DNA from 4 places in the Nocardia sp. BMG51109 genome. Region 1 is predicted to be linked to each of the others. Evidence: riboswitches for the same ligand, from Rfam matches in the RefSeq annotation. Region 1 holds a riboswitch; each other region holds the start of a gene.
What was found. A riboswitch is a leader RNA that binds a small molecule or an ion and turns the genes downstream of it on or off. The one in region 1 is predicted to bind cobalamin.

Region 1 (4,535 bases):
GGTACCGAGCGCACCGTGTCGGGTGCCGTGATGCCGAGGAGTTCGTAGATGGTGGGAACCAGGTCCTCGGCGTGCAGATAGTGGTCGCGGACTTCGCCGCGGGCGCTCACGCCGCGCGGCCAGGACATGATCATCGGGTCGGCGGTGCCGCCTTCCCAGGCTGCGTTGATCTTGTACATCTTGAACGGGGTGTTGAACGCCATCGCCCACCCGTTGGAGAAGTGCGGGTGAGTGGTCTCGGTGCCGAGCTCGTCGAGCACTGTCAGATTGTCGTGGATGTTCTCGGCGACGCCGTTGTACCAGCGGTTTTCGTTCACCGAACCTTCTTGACCGCCCTCGGCGGAGCAGCCGTTGTCCGACAGCGCCACGATCAGGGTGTTGTCGAGCTGGCCGGTGTGTTCGAGGTAGTCGAGCAGCCTGCCGACCTGGGCGTCGGTGTAGGAGGCGAATCCGGCGTAGACCTCGGCTTGGCGGATGAACAGTCGTCGTTCGTCGTCGCTCAGTTCGCCCCAGGGCCTGACGATGTCGGAGATCGGCCACGGCGCTCCGTCCGCGCTGGTCTCGGCGGCGAGGGGATTGATGTCGGGCAGTTGCACCGAATCCGGGACCAGGCCCAGCCGTTTCTGCCGGGCCAGGACCGCCTCGCGGTATTTTTCGTAGCCTTCGTCGAAACGGCCGCGGTACCGGTCGGACCACTCTTGAAACACATGGTGTGGCGCATGGCAGGCGCCGGGACAGAAGTACATCATCCACGGTTTGCCCGGAGCGGTGGCGCTGGAGTCGGCCAGGAACTCGATCGCGCGGTCGGCGAGGTCGCTCGAAAGGTGGTAGCCCTCGCTGGGGCGCGCCGGCGGATCGATCTGGTGGTTGTCGTACCAGAGGTCGGGGTACCACTGGTCGGTCAGGCCGCCGAGGAATCCGTAGAAGCGATCGAACCCTCGTTGCAACGGCCAGGTCCGCTTCGACGCACCCATCGACATCTCCGTGGCCGGCGACAGATGCCACTTCCCGATCGCCATGGTGTTGTAGCCGTGTTCGCGCAGCACCTCGGAGATGAATCCGTTCTCCGGGGGGATCAGGCACGAGGAGTTGGGGAACCCGTCGGCGAACTCACCGACCACCGTCATCGCGTTGGTTCCGGCACTGCGCCCGGTCAGCAGGCACGACCGTGTCGGTGAGCACAGGGCGGTGGTGTGGAACTGGGAGAAGGTGATCCCGGCGTCGGCGATACGCTGCATGTTCGGCATCTCGATCAGGCCGCCGAACACATCCCACGACCCGAAGCCCATGTCGTCCCACACGATGTACAGGACATTCGGCGCGTCCTTCGGCGCGGCCGGCTCCACATACGGGGTCCAGTCCGGGACCGAATCCCGAACGTCGTGGGCGATCTTCCCGGCGAACTCCGCGGCCATGAGCGACTCCCGGCGGTTAGGTGAAATGCTGTGATGGACAGGCGTTCTCAGTCGAGCGCGACACAACGAAATCCGAGGTGGCAGGTGGCGGTGTCCTCGGACTGGCCCTGCCGGGCAGCGGGTCGATAGCGCAGGCAGTAGTTCGGCGCGCACAGATAGGACCCGCCCTTGATCACCCGCCGCGCATACCGCTCACCCGCCTCCGGCACCGGCGACTGCGCGCAGCTGTGCGGTGCGCAGCACGAACCCGTCCGCGAGCCGGCCCGGTGGGTACCGAAGTAGTCGGCGGTCCACTCCCACACATTGCCCGTCATGTCGAACAATCCGAATCCGTTGGGCGGGTAGGTCCCGACCTTGGTGGTGCCAGGATGGTCGCTTTGACCTCGCCCCGGCAGGAACTCCCAGGGAAATCGGCCTATCCAGGTGTTGGCCATCCGCCGCCCGCGAGGCGCGAATTCCTCACCCCAACTGAACGTCGCCTCGTCGAGGCCGCCGCGTGCGGCGAACTCCCACTGCGCCTCGGTGGGCAGCGACTTGCCTGCCCACGCCGCGTAGGCGGCCGCGTCCTGGTAGGCGACCTGAGTAACCGGGTGGTGATCGCGCCCGCTCAGGTCACTGCCCGGACCGTGCGGGTGGCGCCAGTGTGCGCCCGGCACATAGGCCCACCACCGCCGCCATTCGTTCAGCGGCACCGGGCCGCCGGTAGGGCGAAACACCAGGGCGCCAGGAACCAGGTCGGCGGCGCGGGCGCCGGGAAAATCCGTCGGATCGAGGTCGCGTTCGGCGACCGTCACATGGCCGGTCTCGCGCACGAACCGGCGAAACGCCGCGTTCGTCACCGGAAACGTATCGATCCAGAACGGCTCCACCGCGGCCGGACGCACAGGCCGCTCCTCGGGAAAGAAGTCCGCCGACCCCATCACGAAATCACCCCCGGCCACGCGAACCATGTTCTTGCGCGCCGTCACCACCGAACTGCCGCTCACGCTCGAACCTCCCCTGAATCCCGAGGTCAACCCGCTCCCACCATGTCCTTACCCGAGCTTAGGAGATGTTCGAGCGGACGTGGCTCACCCGATCCGGGTGAAATTCCCGTGTCGGGCCGGGCTCGGTCGGGTCGCGGGACGCTCACCGACACGCCCGTATCCGCGAGCGGCTCGACTGCTACTGTGACGGCGCGCTGGTTACCGCCTGTCCGTGACGGGCGGTTCGCAAGAGGGAATCCGGTGGGAATCCGGAGCTGCCCCGCAGCGGTATGTGGAAACGACCGCGGTCATCAGCACTGGGCCGGTAGCCCGGGAAGCGACCGCCAGTAGGCGACGCCGGTCGGCGTCCCGTCCACGAGCCCGAAGACCTGCCCGCGTGACCGAGCCGACGGCGCGGTCCCTTGTCGACTCCGAGGGAGCGGTTGACCAGAGATGAGCTGTACGGCGCGCGCCTGCGTGCGCGCACCCGAGATCGGGACGGCACGGTAGAGCCGGTCCGATGAGAACTGTCGATAGGCGGCGGCTGTCCGTCGCCGTGCTGGTCCCGGTCCTGATCGTGGCGCTGGCGGTGGTCTCCGTCCTCGCGCTGACGCTGGGCGCCGCACATATCCCCTGGCGCGACACCGTGTGGTTCCTGTGGGCCGAACTCACCGGAGGCACCGTGACGGCCGACGATGTGGCCGACTATCGGATCGTCGTCGACTCTCGGTTGCCCCGTGTGCTGTTGGCGGCGCTCGTCGGGGCCGGTCTCGGCGGGGTCGGCCTGTTGGTGCAGGCCATGGTGCGAAACGCGCTCGCCGACCCCTACGTCCTCGGAATCTCCTCGGGGGCATCGGTGGGCGCCACCGCGGTCGTGCTCTTCGGAGTCTTCGGCGCGCTCGGTATCTACGCGCTCTCGACCGCGGCCTTCGCCGGGGCGCTCGGTGCCACGCTGCTCGTGTACCTGATGGCGCGGTCGGCCGCCGGGCTGGTACCGCTGCGGCTGGTGCTCACCGGTACCGCCGTCGGCTACGGTTTCTCCGCGGCGACGACGGTGCTGGTGTTCCTCGCCCCGTACGGAGATGCCGCACGTTCGGTGATGTTCTGGCTGCTCGGCAGCTTGGCCGGGGCAACCTGGCACATGGTGCCCCTGATCGCCGCGGTGGCCGTCACCGGACTGACGGTCATCACCGTGTGCGCACGACACCTCGACGTACTGTCGATGGGAGACGAGGTCGGCGCCGCACTCGGGATGAACGCCTCCCGGTTCCGGCTGCTCCTGTTCATCGTCTCCGCCGCGATGACGGGATGTTTCGTCGCGGTATGCGGGGCCATCGGCTTTGTCGGCCTGGTGGTTCCACATATCGCCAGACTGCTGGTGGGCGCCGGCCACCGGCGGCTCACCGTCGTGACGCCGCTGCTCGGCGCGGTGTTCCTGGTGACCGCGGACCTGGTGGCGAGGACCCTCGTACCACCGCAGGAGCTACCCCTGGGCGCGATCACCGCCGCGGTGGGGGTCCCCGTGTTCGTGCTGCTGATGCGCCGCCGCGGGGCCCTGGTGGAGCACAGCTGATGCGGGTCGACTACGAGAATGTCACGGTCGAGTTCGACGGCGCGACGGTCGTCGACGCGGTGACCCTGGCTGCCGAGCCGGGACAGTTCATCGGCATCGTGGGCCCGAACGGCAGCGGCAAATCCACCCTGCTGCGCTGCCTCTACCGCGCACTGTCTCCGACGACGGGACGAGTCCTGGTCGACGAGACGGATATCTCGGCGATCAGCATGCGGGACAACGCCCGCCAAGTCGCGGCGCTCACGCAGGATATGACCACGCCGTTCGATTTCACCGCCGCCGAGGTCGTCGCCACCGGCCGACTACCGCATACCGCACTGCTGCGCGGCACGCACCGTCACGACCGGGAGATCTGTGCCGCGGCGATGGCGACGGCCGACATCGGTCATCTCGCATCGCGCGGCTTCCTGTCGCTGTCGGGCGGTGAGCGGCAACGGGTTCTGATCGCGCGGGCACTGGCCCAGCAGCCCCGCGTGCTGGTCCTGGACGAGCCGACCAATCACCTCGATGTCCATCACCAGTACAGCGTGCTGTCCGCGGCACGAGATCTGGGCATCACCGTGGTCGCGGCGCTGCACGACC
Region 2 (4,535 bases), 1.8 Mb from region 1:
GCCGAGGACCCGCTGGAGGATCGGGGCAAGAGCCCGGATGCCCTGCTGGCCAAGGCATTGCGGATGACCGCGATGCTGCCCACGGTCATCGCGGCGGATCTGCGCCGCCGCCGCGGACTGGCGCCGATCGCCCCGGACGAGCGGCGCGGGTTCGCCGAGAACTTCCTCGTCATGTGCTTCGGCGAGGCCACCGGGGCCGACCGGCACCTGGACCCGCGCCTGGTGCGGGCGTTCGAGACCTCGCTGATCCTCTACGCCGAGCACAGTTTCAACGCCTCCACCTTCGCCGCCCGCGTGGTCACCTCCACCGAGTCGGATATGTACAGCGCCGTCACCGCGGCCATCGGCACCCTGAAGGGGCCGCTGCACGGCGGTGCGAACGAGGCGGTCATGCACGCCATGCTGGCGATCGGCCGGCCGGAACTGGCCCGGGAATGGCTGCGGGACAAGCTGTCCCGCAAGGAGAAGGTGATGGGATTCGGCCACCGGGTCTACCGTAGCGGCGATTCCCGGGTGCCGACCATGAAGGCCGCCCTGGAGCAGGTCGCGGAGGTGACCGACGGCGGGGACTGGTTGCGGATGTACGCCGAACTCGAGGCGGCGATGGCGGAATTCACCGGCATCGAACCCAATCTGGACTTCCCGGCCGGGCCCGCCTACTACCTGATGGGCTTCGACATCGACATGTTCACACCGATCTTCGTGATGAGCCGCATCACCGGCTGGACCGCGCACATCATCGAGCAGTCCCAGTCCAACGCGCTGATCCGCCCGCTGTCGGCCTATCACGGTGTGCCGCAGCGGCCGGTCGGGGCCGCCTGACCCGCGGCCCCTCGGCGGCACGGGCCGACCCATCCGGCTTCGGCCGACGGCATCCCGGACGATCCGGCGTCACCGGTCGCGCTGCCGAACGGATCGGCGCGGCGGCCGGCCGCACGAACCACGATGTCGCGCGGCCGGCCCGGCGCTGTTACCGGCGCACGGCCTGTGCGGCGGTCACCATGTTGCGCAGCGACGCCTGCACCTCGTCCGGTCCGCGGGTCTTCAGACCGCAGTCCGGATTGACCCAGAGCCGTTCGGCCGGAACGGCTTTCAGTGCCGACCGGAGCGACGCGGTGATCTCCTCCACACCGGGCACACGCGGCGAGTGGATGTCGTAGACACCCGGACCGACACCGAGATGGAACCCCGCGGCGTTCAGGTCGTCGAGCACCTCCATATGCGAACGCGCCGCCTCGATCGAGGTGACGTCGGCGTCCAGCGCCGCGATCGCCCCGATGATCTCACCGAACTCCGAATAGCACAGGTGCGTGTGGATCTGGGTGGCATCCGAGACACCGCTGGTCGCCAGCCGGAACGCGGTCACCGCCCAGTCCAGGTATGCCTGCTCAGCCCCGGCCCGCAGCGGCAGCAGCTCCCGCAGCGCCGGCTCGTCGACCTGGACGACGCGGATTCCGGCGGACTGCAGATCCACCGTCTCGTCCCGGATCGCCAGGGCGACCTGCCGCGCGGTATCGGCCAGCGGCTGATCGTCGCGCACGAACGACCACGCCAGAATCGTCACCGGACCGGTGAGCATGCCCTTGACCGGCTTATCGGTCAGCGATTGGGCGTACTCGATCCACTCGACGGTCATCGCCGCCCGGCGGGCCACGTCCCCGTACAGGATCGGCGGCCGCACGCAGCGGGTGCCGTAGGACTGCACCCAGCCGTTGGCGGTGGCGAAGAAGCCGTCGAGCTGTTCGGCGAAGTACTGCACCATGTCGTTGCGCTCGGGTTCGCCGTGCACCAGCACGTCCAGCCCCAGTTTCTCCTGCAGCGCAACGACATCGGCGACCTCGGTGCGCATCTGCTCACGATACTGCTCGGCGGTGATCTCGCCCTTGCGCAGCGCGGCCCGGGCCCGCCGGATCGCCGAGGTCTGCGGGTAGGAGCCGATCGTGGTGGTGGGCAGCAGTGGCAGCTTCAGCCGTTCCCGTTGCAGCGCACGGCGTTCCGCGGCGGGGGAGCGGTGGGTGGCGTCCTCGCCCAGCGCGGCCAGCCGCGCCCGGACCGGCTCGTTGCGCAGGCGCGGGTCGGACCCGCGGCTCGCCGCGGCCTCGCGCGCCGTGCTCAGCTCCTCGGCGATGGCCCCGGTGCCCTTGTGCAGCGCGGTGTTCAGCACCCGCACCTCGTCGACCTTCTCCGCGCCGAATGCCAGCCACGACCGCAGCGCCGGATCCAGATCCGTTTCCGGCTCCAGCGAATACGGCACGTGCAGCAGCGAACTCGAACTCGACACCGCCAGCGCACCGGTGCTGCCCAGCAGCGTGCCCAGCGTCGACAGCGCGTGGTCGAGGTCGGTGCGCCAGACGTTGCGGCCGTCGACGACGCCCGCCACGACCAGCTTGTCCGCCAGGGCCGGGACGGCGGCCACGTCGTCCACGGTGGTGCCGGAAACGAAGTCCAGGGCGATGCCCTCCACCCCCATATCCGCCAGCGCGGGCAGCGCGGGCCCCGGACGGCCGAAGTAGGTCGCGACCAGGATCGCCGGGCGTCGCCCCGCCCCGGCCAGCTCGGCGTAGGCACGGCGCACCTGCGCCAGCTCGGCATCGGACAGGTCGGTGACCAGCACCGGCTCGTCGATCTGCACCCAGTCGGCGCCCGCGTTCGCCAGCCGGCCCAGCAGGTCGCGATAGTGCGGGAGCAGATCGTTCAGCCGGTCCAGCGGCGCGATGCCGCCGGTGTCGTCGGTGTCCTCCGCGCCCTTCGCCAGCTTCAGGAAGGTGAACGGCCCGATGATCACCGGCCGCGCCGGGACACCGAGCTGACGCGCCTCGTGCAGCTCGTCGAGCAGCTTGTCCGGATGCAGCGTGAAGGTGGTTCCGGGGCCGATCTCGGGAACCAGATAGTGGTAGTTGGTGTCGAACCACTTGGTCATCTCCAGCGGCTCGACGTTCTCGGTGCCGCGGGCCGCCGCGAAGTACCGATCCAGCGGGTCGGCGATCCCGGCCACCCGCGCGGGCAGCGCGCCGAACATGGCCGTGGTGTCGAGCATCTGGTCGTAATAGGAAAAGGTGCCGACCGGAACGGAGTCCAGTCCGGCCGCGGTCAACTCGGTCAGCTGCCGGGTGCGCAGCTCACGGCCGACGGCGCGCAGCTCGTCGGCGCCGAGACGACCGGCCCAGTAGCCCTCGGTCGCGCGTTTCAACTCGCGCCGCGGCCCGATCCGCGCCGTGCCGAGAACCGTTGCGGTGAAAGGGTTGTGAACAGTCACAGTCTCTCTCCAGTGCTGGAAGCCACTGGCCACTGCCCTCACCGAGCGGACGGAGCCCGAGTTGCCGAGCGAGCTGCGTAGCGGCCCGAGCGGTCGGCAGACGGTTGGTCCGTCCGCGCTGCGCCGCTGGGCGACATCTCGTTCGGTCGCACCGGAGTTCTCCGGTGTGTGCACTGGTGCCCGGTCGCCCGATCCACGAGGCGGTGGCCGCCGGATACGGCGTATCCGGCACAGTTGGCAGGTCTTCGGACTCGCAGGCGCTCCCCGTCGGGGTTTCCTACTGGCCGTCGCTTCCCAGGTTTCCCCAGTGCTCATGACGGCGGTCGTTCCTGCACACCGCTGCGGGACAGTCCCGGATTCCCACCGGGTTCCCTCTGGCCGGCCGCTAGGGACCGGTTTCGACGCTGCCACCCGGCGCTCGGGGCTCCAACTCGCGGGCGCAGCGAACCAGCTGCAGTACCGAGCATAAGTCACGCGGGCGGGTGAATATTCCTCGGGACGGCGGGCGACGAGGTTACCGGCGGGTTTCGCCTCTTCGCTGATCGGCCCGGTCGGGTTGTGAGGTTGGCTGCGAAGGCGCATTCGCCGTCCGGACCGCGCGACGAGGCAGGTACCTTAATCGAATGTTCTCGAAAGTGCTGGTCGCCAATCGCGGGGAAATCGCCATCCGGGCCTTCCGCGCCGCTTACGAACTCGGCATCGGCACCGTCGCGGTGTTCCCCTACGAGGACCGCAACTCGGTGCACCGGCTGAAGGCCGACGAGTCGTATCAGATCGGCGTGCCCGGTCACCCGGTGCGGACGTACCTGTCCATCGAAGAGATCCTCGAGGCCGCCAAGACGGCCGGCGCCGACGCGGTCTACCCCGGTTACGGGTTCCTGTCGGAGAACCCGGACCTGGCCGCGGCCTGCGAGCGCGAGGGCATCACGTTCATCGGTCCCTCGGCCGGGGTGCTGGAACTGACCGGTAACAAGGCGCGGGCGATCGCGGCCGCGCGGGAGGCCGGGCTGCCGGTGCTCGACTCCACGGCGCCGTCGGCCGACGTGGACGAGCTGCTGGCGGCCGCGGAGCCGATGCGGTTCCCGATCTTCGTCAAGGCCGTCGCGGGCGGCGGCGGGCGCGGCATGCGCCGGGTCGCCGACCGGTCGCAGCTGCGCGAGTCGGTGGAGGCCGCGATGCGGGAGGCCGAATCGGCCTTCGGCGATCCGACGGTGTTCTGCGAGCAGGCCGTGATCAACCCCCGCCACATCGAGGTGCAGATCCTCGCCGACGAGCACGG
Region 3 (4,535 bases), 1.2 Mb from region 1:
CCAGCGCGAACAACGCCAGCAGCACGAGCGTCCCGGCTACCGGCGCGGCCTTCGGCCGGTCCAGCGTGCGAACGGTCATGCGGTGGCCGCCAGCGGGACCTCACCGTAGACGGCCGATACCGCACCGGAGCCCAGGCTGTGCGCGGGCCCGTCCAGCACGACCCGCCCCGAACGCAGCCCCACGATCCGGTCCGCCCAGGCCAGCGCCAGCTCGACCTGGTGCAGGCTGCACAGCACGGTCAGGTTCCGCTCCACCGCGATGTCCCGGATCAGCCGCATCACCTGCGCCGAGGATTCGGGGTCCAGGGAGGCGACCGGCTCGTCGGCGAGCAGGATCTCCGGCCGCTGCATGAGGGCCCGGGCGACCGCGACCCGCTGCTGCTGACCGCCGGACAGCGTGTCGGCGCGCTGGAACACCTGGGGCCCCAGGCCCACCCGTTCCAGCTGCTCCACGGCCTCCAGCCGGACCGACCTCGGATAGCTGATCAGGCCGAGCCGCGGCCCGCGCAGCCGGCCGAGCGCGCCGGTGCACACGTTCTCCAGCACCGACAGGCTGCCGACGAGATGGAACTGCTGGAAGACGAACCCGATCCGGCGGCGCAGATCGCGCAGCCGCGTGCCGCGCGCCTCGCCCACGTCGGTCCCCAGCGCGAGCACCCGGCCGCCGGTCGGGGTGTGCAGGCCGTCGACGTGCCGCAGCAGCGTCGACTTCCCGGATCCGGACAGGCCGAGCAGCACGACCACCTCGCCCCGCCGGACGTCGAACGACACGTCCTCCAGCGCGACCGTGTGACCGAAGCGCTTGGTCACACCCGCGAACTCGACGGCATTCTCTACGCGGTCGTGCATTGTTCGGCCTTCGTGACGTCACACACGTGTCGGACGGTGTCGAAGAATGCGTCGTCGACCTTCGCGTAGCCCCAGTCGCCGGCGTCGTCGACCTCACACTTCTCGCCGGGCTTGCAGACCCCGCTCGTCTCGAGATAGTCGACGTTGGCCTGCTGCTGGAAGACCGTGGCCACCTTCTCCTTCAGCGCCGGATCCAGGTCGTCGCTGACCGCCACCGGCGAACCGGCGATGATCTCCGACTTCCACACCGTGGTCAGGTCGCCGGGCTTCAGCTGGCCCTTCTCGATCAGCTGCTTGTCGACCATCGTGTCGTAGGCGAATCCGGCGTCGCACTGCCCCGTGGCGACACCGAGCGCCGACGCGTCGTGCCCGCCCGCCATCACCGCGGTGATGTCGGTGTCGGGGTTGACGCCGGCATCGACGAGACCGGCCCGCGGGTAGAGGGTGCCCGAGGTCGAGTTCGGGTCGACGAAGCAGATCTTCTTGCCCTTGAACCCGGCCAGGTCCCGGATGGGCGAGCCGGTCTCGACCACGCCGTAGGAGCGGTATCCGGGCGGCAGGCCCTTCTCCTGCACCTGCGCGGCGATCGCCGTCGCCTCGACGCCGGTGTTGCGCGCGACCACGTAGGACAGTGGCCCGTACTGCGCGATGTCGACCTTGCCGCTGCGCTGCGCCTCGATCACGGCCGCGTAGTTGGTGGCCTGCTGGAACCGGACGGTCTTGCCGGTCTCCTTCTGCAGCAGGTCGATCACGTTCTGGAAACTCGCCTGCACGCTCGACGCGTTCTCGCTCGGAATCGCGGCGAACACCAGTTCATCGGGATTGCGCGAGTCGCCGCCGCCGTCGTTCACCGCGCTCTGGCCGCAGGCCGAGAGCAGCAACGCCGCTCCGGCCAGCGCCACGCCGCGCCACCACTGATAGCCCATCTGGTCCTCCTCGCTGGTCCTGCCGACGAGGCTGTAGCGCGCCGATGCCACGGCGACGAAACCCGGGTTACCAGCAATCGAACGAACCAGGTTTTCTCCGGTAACTCGACCGGACAACTTGCCGGTGCCTACTTGCCGGACGCCTGATAGGTCGCGGGCGAACACCGGGCATACTCGGCGGCCCGGCAGTCAGCCCAGGATGAACGGGAGTTGCGCCGCCAGGTCGCCCAGTTCGGTCCGCTCCGCATCGGTCGGGGCCCGCCGGCCCGTGCCGATCAGCAGGGCGTCCTTGTCCGGCAGCGACTCCGGGAACGCCGTCCCGGCGATCTTCTCCAGTAGTCTGCGGGCCCGTGCCAGCCCTTCCTCGGGTGGTTCGGCCGCGTGCGGGAGATGCGCGATCAGGTCGAGGTGGTGCAGCGTCCACTCCAGGACGTAGGTGCGGAGGTAGTCGCCCGCCGTGAGGATCATGTCGCGGGTGCCGACCGACAGGTTCGGATCGGCGAGTTCGGCGGCGCGCCCGGCCGCAGAGCCGACATCGTCGAGGTGGAATTTCAGCAGGCTCGGCTCCCGGTACGCGGCGGCCAGCCGGACGGTCAGCGCGTCGAGCGGGTGGTCGCCCGTCGGCGGCGTATCGGTGACCTCCCAGTAGCTCACCTCGTCGCGGGTCGGCGCGGCGTACGCCGGTGTCACGAGCGTGATCAGCACGTCCTGCGCGTCGATGATCAAGTGGCACACCAGGTCCCGCACCAGCCAGCCCGTACATCCGGACGGGCGGGCGAAGTCCTCGTCGGGAAGGTCCGCAACCGCCGTGCGCAGGGCTGCCCAGGAACGAGAGAAAGCGTCCACAGCGGCAAGCGTATTGCCGGGCACCGACACGAGCACACCCGCGTCGCCCGCCGGGATATCCTGCCCGGCGGCCGATTCCATCGCGCGCGGGCGCGGTACGCCGATCGCCGCCGAACCCTGACGGCCGTCCCCGCCTGGCATGCGCGTGTTCCGGACATCGCAACGTCCGTTACCATCGTCGCGGTTGCTGTGCGACCGTGACGCGGTGAGGGAACCCGGTGCGAATCCGGGACTGGCGCGCAACGGTGACACCCTCGGGTGAAGTCCGATCGCTCCCCGCGTCGAGTGTGATTCCGGCCTCGCGTACAGGCCCCGATGCAAGGAGTCGACGCCTAGATGCGCTGTCCTGCCGCGGTTTTCGCCGCACTTCTCGTTCTGCTGACGACCGGTTGCTCGACCTCCGGTCCCGACCGGGCGGCGGCGCCCGGCGCGGGCGGCCACCCGATGACCCTCACCAACTGCGGACACCGGGTGACCGTCGACGCGCCGCCGCGGCGCGCGGTCGCGCTCAACCAGGGCTCGGCGGAGATCCTGTTGTCGCTCGGCCTCGCCGATCGCATGGCCGGCACCGCGACCTGGACCGATCCCGTGCGCGCGAATCTCGCCGAGGCCAACGCCCGGGTGCCGCGCCTGGCCGACAACAATCCGTCCTTCGAGGTCGTCCTCGACACCGAACCCGATTTCGTCTCCGCGTCGTTCGGCGGCACCCTCGGTCCCGGCGGGGTCGCCGAGCGCGACCGGTTCGAGCGGCTGGGCGTGCCGACCTACCTGTCGCCGACCGACTGCGACGGCATGGACGACAACAGCGTCAACGCCGACGGCAACCGCACCCGACCACTGACGATGGAGGCGATCTACCGGGAAGTCCGGGAGCTGGCGGCGGTGTTCGATGTCCGCGAGCGCGGCGAGCGGCTGGTGACCGAGCTGCGCACCCGCTACGAGGCGGCCGCCGGCCGGATCGCGGCGAGCCGGGCATCGCTGGCGTTCTGGTTCGCCGATACGAATACCCCCTACGTCGCGGGCTGCTGCGGTTCGTCGGGCATCATCACGCACGCCGTCGGCGCCCGAAACGTGTTCGAGGACACCACGAACGAGTGGCCGCAGGTGAGCTGGGAGACCGTGCTCGACCGCGATCCGGCCGCCCTGGTACTCGCCGACCTGAGCCGCCGCACGATCACCGGCGACGGCCTGGACAGCAAGATCTCCTTTCTCGAATCCGACCCCGTCACAGCGCGTCTGAGTGCCGTGCGCGACCGCCGCTACATCGTGGTGGGCGGCGCCGATCTGAATCCGTCGATCCGCACCGTCGACGGCGTCGAGAAGGTGTCGGCCGCGCTGGAGCAGTGGGGTTACGGAACGTGAGCCCGCGCACGGCCGTCGGTCGCGATCACGGGGCGACCCTGCGACCGGTGACGACGGTGCTGTGCGGGTTGCTCGTGCTGGGTCTCTCGATCGCGGTGACGGTCACCGTCGGCCCGGCCGAGCTGTCCGTCGGTGATGTGTACGCGGTGCTGTTCGACCGGCTGGGCGTCGGTGCCGCGGAGGTGTCGCCGATCCGCGCGGGCATCGTCTGGGAACTGCGCCTTCCGCGCGCCCTGCTGGCCGCGCTGTGCGGTGCCGGTCTGGGGATGTGCGGCGTGATCATGCAGTCGCTGCTGCGCAATCCGCTCGCCGACCCGTTCGTGCTGGGCATCTCCTCGGGCGCCTCCACCGGAGCGGTGGCGATCGCGGTGCTCGGCCTCGGCGGCGGCACAGTGTCGCTGTCCACCGGGGCGTTCGCCGGGGCGCTGGTGTCCTTCGGCGCCGTGCTCGGCCTGGCCGCGGCCGCGGGTGGCGGCACCGCCCGGGTGGTGCTGGCCGGTGTCGCGATCACCCAGCTGTTCTCCGCGCTGACCTCGGTCGTCGTCTTGTCCT
Region 4 (4,535 bases), 4.9 Mb from region 1:
CGGAGGAACTGATCGCGGCTGCACATTCGTCGTGTTATGCCATGGCGCTGTCGGGGCAGATCGCCACCGCCGGCGGCACCGTGCAGAGCCTGGCCGTCGACGCCGATGTCACCCTGGGCCCGGATCCGGCGGGCGGTTTCCACATCAGCACCATCAAGCTGACCGTCCGCGGCAAGGTCGACGGCCTCGACGCCGCCGGTTTCCAGGCCGCGGCCGAGGGCGCCAAGGTCGGCTGCCCGATCAGCAAGGCCCTGGCGGGCGTCGGCACCATCGAACTGGATGCCGCGCTGGAGTCCTGACCGAGTAGGACCGGGCGTCGGCGCGGTACAGGGCGGCGACCGCGACGAGCACCGCCGCCACCCACATGCGCGGTGCGCAGCAGCGCCGACAGCCCGGCCACCTGAGTCTTCTCGAGTTCGCCCCGCCCCGTGGCGGCCAGCGCGGCCACGGGTCCGATGTTCCTGCCGTCAGGCTCGTCCGCGAGCAGGTCGGAGCCGCGCAAGTTCGACCGGAGAAGGCGCGAGCCTACGCGGAGACCTCGGCCTTCTTCCGGCCGGCGAATTCGGTGAGGGTCGCGAAGGCGAGCCCGAGCACGGCCCACAGCGTCGCCGACACGGCCAGTGACGACACCCGGAACTGCCACAGCAGCGTGGCCGGGAAGTCCCCCTTCACCTCGTTCACCCCGGGCAGCGCGATGTAGCCGATCGCCACCACGATCACGAAGACCGCCACCGCGGCGACGAGTCGCAGCGTGCCGGGTTGTGCCGAGAGCAGCCGATGGACGTACACCGCCGCGCCGACCGCCGCGAGTCCGAGCAGCACGGCCGCCAGCCACAGCCAGGTGCGCTGGTTGATCGTGTCCGGTTCGCCGACCGCGGGTGGGTTGGCCGGGTACTTGAAGAACGGCACCGCGGTGATCGCCAGCCAGCCGCACAGCCCCAGCGATACGGCCAGCTTCGGCCCGGGCAGGGCGGTGTGGCGGCGTGCGACGTTGGCGACGGCGGCGAAGATCGCGCCCAGCGCCAGGCCGCCCAGGCCGAGCGCCAGGAACTCGCCGAACCTCTGGCCGCCGCGGCTGACCAGCGGTTCCTCCGATTCGCCGTGGGAGTGGCCGGATTCGGCGCTCGACTCCTCGAGGGTGATCGCCGATTCGATCTTCGGCTCGCCGATCACGAATCCGACCGTTCCGGCGAGCAGCCCGGCGATCAGTCCGGCCAGCAGGCCGCGGAGCAGCAGGGTGGTGAACGATCCGGTCAGTGGCACGGCACGCCCAGCAGGTGCCGTCCGTCGTGCATCAGCTCGTGCAGGTACATCCCGCTGCGGGAGACCGCGCCCTGATCGAAGCCGACCAGGTACAGCGTGAGCAGTGCCAACAAGACGACGCCCACCGTCACGAGCACGGCGGCGAGGGAATCGGTTGCGCGGCTCGGGGTATGCGCAACGGCCATGGTGGTCCTCCTTCGGGGATGGTCGCGTCCCCGCGAGCCGATCTAGCAACGACGGTGCCGGTGTCTGGCTCTCCGGCGGATGCCGGATCACAGTGGCGCGACCGCCCCGGAATCACACCGGGTTACCGCGTCACCGTCGCTCTGGTCCTCTGAACTGTGACACCCTGAGTGACGTGGCGTCAACTGCCCGACCGGCATCCGGTCGCCGCTCACGATTGCCGATCGGCATCGGTGCGGCGATCGGGGCGGTGGTGGTGGTCGCCGCGATCGTGGTGGTGGTGCCGCGGGCGCCCGCCGCACCGCAGGGCTTTCCCTGTCCCGGCGACAGTGCATCGACGCAGCCCGGATGGGCGCCGGCGGCGACGTCGTTCGGCGCGGGCTACGACGCGCATCCGTTCGTCGGCAACGGCTATCTCGGACTGCGGATACCGCCCGCCGGTACGGGCTACGCGGAGACCGGGGAGAAGACCGGCTGGCCGCTGTATACGCCGCGCTACGACGGCGCGTTCGCGGCCGGTTTGTACGCGCGTGATCCGGCCGTCGCCGACGGACTGGCGACCGCCGCGGCGCTGCCGAACTGGTCGACTCTGCTGGTCGGGGTGGGCGACGAAACCTTCTCGCCCGCAACGCCGTCCGCTCAGGTGTCGAATTTCCGGCAGACGCAGTACCTGCGCTGCGGGCTGGTGCGGACCGAGCTGACCTGGACCACGCGCGACGGCCGCGCCACCGACCTGGTGTACGACGTGCTCACCGATCGCACCGATCAGCATGCCGCCGCGGTGCATCTGACCGCGACACCGCACTGGAGCGGCCGCCTGACGGTCATCGATCGGATCGACTTCGCCGGGGCGCGCCGCGTCGACCCGATCGCGGTGCCGAACCCGGACCCCGCCACGTACCTGGCCGAATTCCGAACCAGGACAACGAATGTGACCGGAGATGTGGCGTCGGTTCTGGATGCCGGGAGCCCGGCTCGGGCGGGGGAATCCGGCAGGCAGGCGACGATGGATGTCGCCTCGGGGCGGTCGCACGAGGTCACCAAGTTCGTCGGCGTCGACACCGGTCGCACCGCGCCCGATCCGGGCCGTGCCGCGGTCGGCGCCGCGCACCGGGCCGCGGCGCGGGGGTGGTCGAATCTGCTTGCGGCGCAGGCGAAGTCTTGGCGTGCGCTGTGGGATTCGGATATCGAGGTGCCCGGCCGGCCGGACGTGCAGCGCTGGGTCCGGGGCGCGCTCTACGCGCTGTACTCGGCGACGAATCCGCAGCAGGACAACAGTATTTCGCCCACCGGGCTGAGCAGTGACAACTACGCCGGACTGATCTTCTGGGACGCCGACATCTGGATGTACCCGGCGCTGCTGGCGTTTCGACCCGAACTGGCCCGGTCGGTGATCGACTACCGATTCGAGACCCTGCCCGGTGCGCGGGAGAATGCCCGGCGGCTCGGACATCCGGGCGCGTTCTACCCGTGGACCAGTGCGCACACCGGTGACCTGTGGAGCGAGTGCCACAGCTGGTCACCGCCGCACTGCGTGACGCAGATCCATCTGCAGGGCGATGTCTCGCTCGCCGCCTGGCAGTACTTCCTGGCCACCAAGGACATCGGTTACCTGCGCGAACGCATCTGGCCGATCATGTCGAGCCTGGCCGAGTTCTGGGCCGCGCGGGCGACGCCGAATCCGGACGGCAGCTACTCCGTCCGCGATGTCGCCGGACCGGACGAATACAGCAACGGCGTGGACGACGGCGCCTACACGAACGGCGTTGCGGCCGTGGCGCTCCGCAATGCCGTCACGGCCGCGGGCATAATCGGTGCCCCCGCGCCACCGGAGTGGACCGCCGTCGCCGACCACCTGCGCATGCCGTTCGACGCGCAAGACGGGATATTCCTGCAGTACGACGGCTACCGTGGCACGCGGATCAAACAGGCCGACACCGTGCTGCTGCAATATCCGCTCGAATGGCCGATGGCGCCGCAGGTGGCGGAGCGGACGCTGGACTACTACGCCGAGCGCACCGATCCGGACGGACCCGCCATGACCGATTCGGTGCACCAGATCGATGCGGCCGCGAGCGGTGTGCCGGGCTGTTCGGTGGGCACCTATCTGGACCGTTCGGCCCGCCCGTTCGTCCGCGAACCCTTCGGGCAGTTCGCCGAGGCGCGCGGGGAGAAGGCGGGCGCCACCGATCCGCTGGCCGGATCGCCGGCATTCGATTTCGCCACTCTCGCCGGTGGTTTCGTGCAGGAGTTCACCGGCGGGCTGGCCGGGTTGCGGTGGCGGGAAGACCGAGTGCGACTGGATCCGTTGTTGCCGCCGCAGCTGAGTGCGGGCGTTACGGTGCGCGGATTACGTTGGCAGGGAAGGATTTTCGATGTCTCGGTGGGTCCGGAGCGCAGCGAGGTCACGCTGAGGTCGGGGGAGCGGCTGCCGGTCGAGACAGGAAATGGTGTGCGGCAGGTGGATCCGGGCCGGTCGCTGGATCTGCCGACTCGGCGGCCGGACCTGACCCCGACCTCCGACGCGGCCCGCTGCAAGACCGCGGCCGCGTCCACCGAGCGCCCGGGCGACTACGCCGCCGCGGCGGTCGACGGCGATCCCGCCACCCGCTGGCTACCGGCCACCGACCGCGCCGACCTCACCGTCGACCTGGGTGCGGTCACCGCCGTGAGCCGGGTGGCGCCGGTATGGAGCGGTCCGCCTCCGCCGTCGTCCGAGGTGGCGATATCCCGGGACAACCGCACCTGGACCACCGTGGCACGCGGAACCGACGGCTCTTTGTCGGTTCCGTCCTACGCCCGCTACGTCCGCCTGCGGCTCGCAGGCGTGGATCCCGGTGCGGAGACAGGTGTTCGGGAATTGGACGTGATTCGCGCACCGGAATGACGGCAGCGGCGTCATTCCGGCGATGTCGGCTCCGGCGTTCTCGACGGTGCCCGCGTGGCGGTCCGGCAGCCGGTCTAGGACTTGGCCGGGACGTCCATCACGACCTCGAACTCCAGCAGCGACGCTCCGCTCGCCACCGGCTTGCGGTCGCTGCCCGCGTGCGCCTCCTTGGCCGGGCCGTCCCGCCACGCGGCGAACGATT

Region 2: linked by a shared signal. The riboswitch ahead of metE (5-methyltetrahydropteroyltriglutamate--homocysteine S-methyltransferase) and the one ahead of D892_RS0131080 (iron ABC transporter permease) in region 1 are both predicted to bind cobalamin.
Region 3: linked by a shared signal. The riboswitch ahead of D892_RS0136435 (ABC transporter substrate-binding protein) and the one ahead of D892_RS0131080 (iron ABC transporter permease) in region 1 are both predicted to bind cobalamin.
Region 4: linked by a shared signal. The riboswitch ahead of D892_RS0108915 (CbtB-domain containing protein) and the one ahead of D892_RS0131080 (iron ABC transporter permease) in region 1 are both predicted to bind cobalamin.

The regions. Positions count from the first base shown of each region.
Region 1 is NZ_JAFQ01000004.1:6,581,652-6,586,186, forward strand. It holds gene D892_RS0131070 (arylsulfatase) at 1-1,415, opposite strand, end outside; gene D892_RS0131075 (formylglycine-generating enzyme family protein) at 1,463-2,365, opposite strand; cobalamin riboswitch at 2,580-2,792, shown strand; gene D892_RS0131080 (iron ABC transporter permease) at 2,901-3,953, shown strand; gene D892_RS0131085 (ABC transporter ATP-binding protein) at 3,953-4,535, shown strand, end outside.
Region 2 is NZ_JAFQ01000004.1:8,424,563-8,429,097, reverse strand. It holds gene D892_RS0139425 (bifunctional 2-methylcitrate synthase/citrate synthase) at 1-822, shown strand, start outside; gene metE (5-methyltetrahydropteroyltriglutamate--homocysteine S-methyltransferase) at 971-3,256, opposite strand; cobalamin riboswitch at 3,475-3,661, opposite strand; gene D892_RS0139410 (pyruvate carboxylase) at 3,880-4,535, shown strand, end outside.
Region 3 is NZ_JAFQ01000004.1:7,740,790-7,745,324, forward strand. It holds gene phnE (phosphonate ABC transporter, permease protein PhnE) at 1-79, opposite strand, end outside; gene phnC (phosphonate ABC transporter ATP-binding protein) at 76-849, opposite strand; gene D892_RS0136425 (phosphate/phosphite/phosphonate ABC transporter substrate-binding protein) at 834-1,775, opposite strand; gene D892_RS0136430 (maleylpyruvate isomerase N-terminal domain-containing protein) at 1,965-2,621, opposite strand; cobalamin riboswitch at 2,786-2,917, shown strand; gene D892_RS0136435 (ABC transporter substrate-binding protein) at 2,958-3,983, shown strand; gene D892_RS0136440 (iron ABC transporter permease) at 4,031-4,535, shown strand, end outside.
Region 4 is NZ_JAFQ01000004.1:1,678,405-1,682,939, reverse strand. It holds gene D892_RS0108925 (OsmC family peroxiredoxin) at 1-299, shown strand, start outside; gene D892_RS0108920 (CbtA family protein) at 526-1,263, opposite strand; gene D892_RS0108915 (CbtB-domain containing protein) at 1,254-1,448, opposite strand; cobalamin riboswitch at 1,486-1,628, opposite strand; gene D892_RS0108910 (discoidin domain-containing protein) at 1,622-4,333, shown strand; gene mhuD (mycobilin-forming heme oxygenase MhuD) at 4,408-4,535, opposite strand, start outside.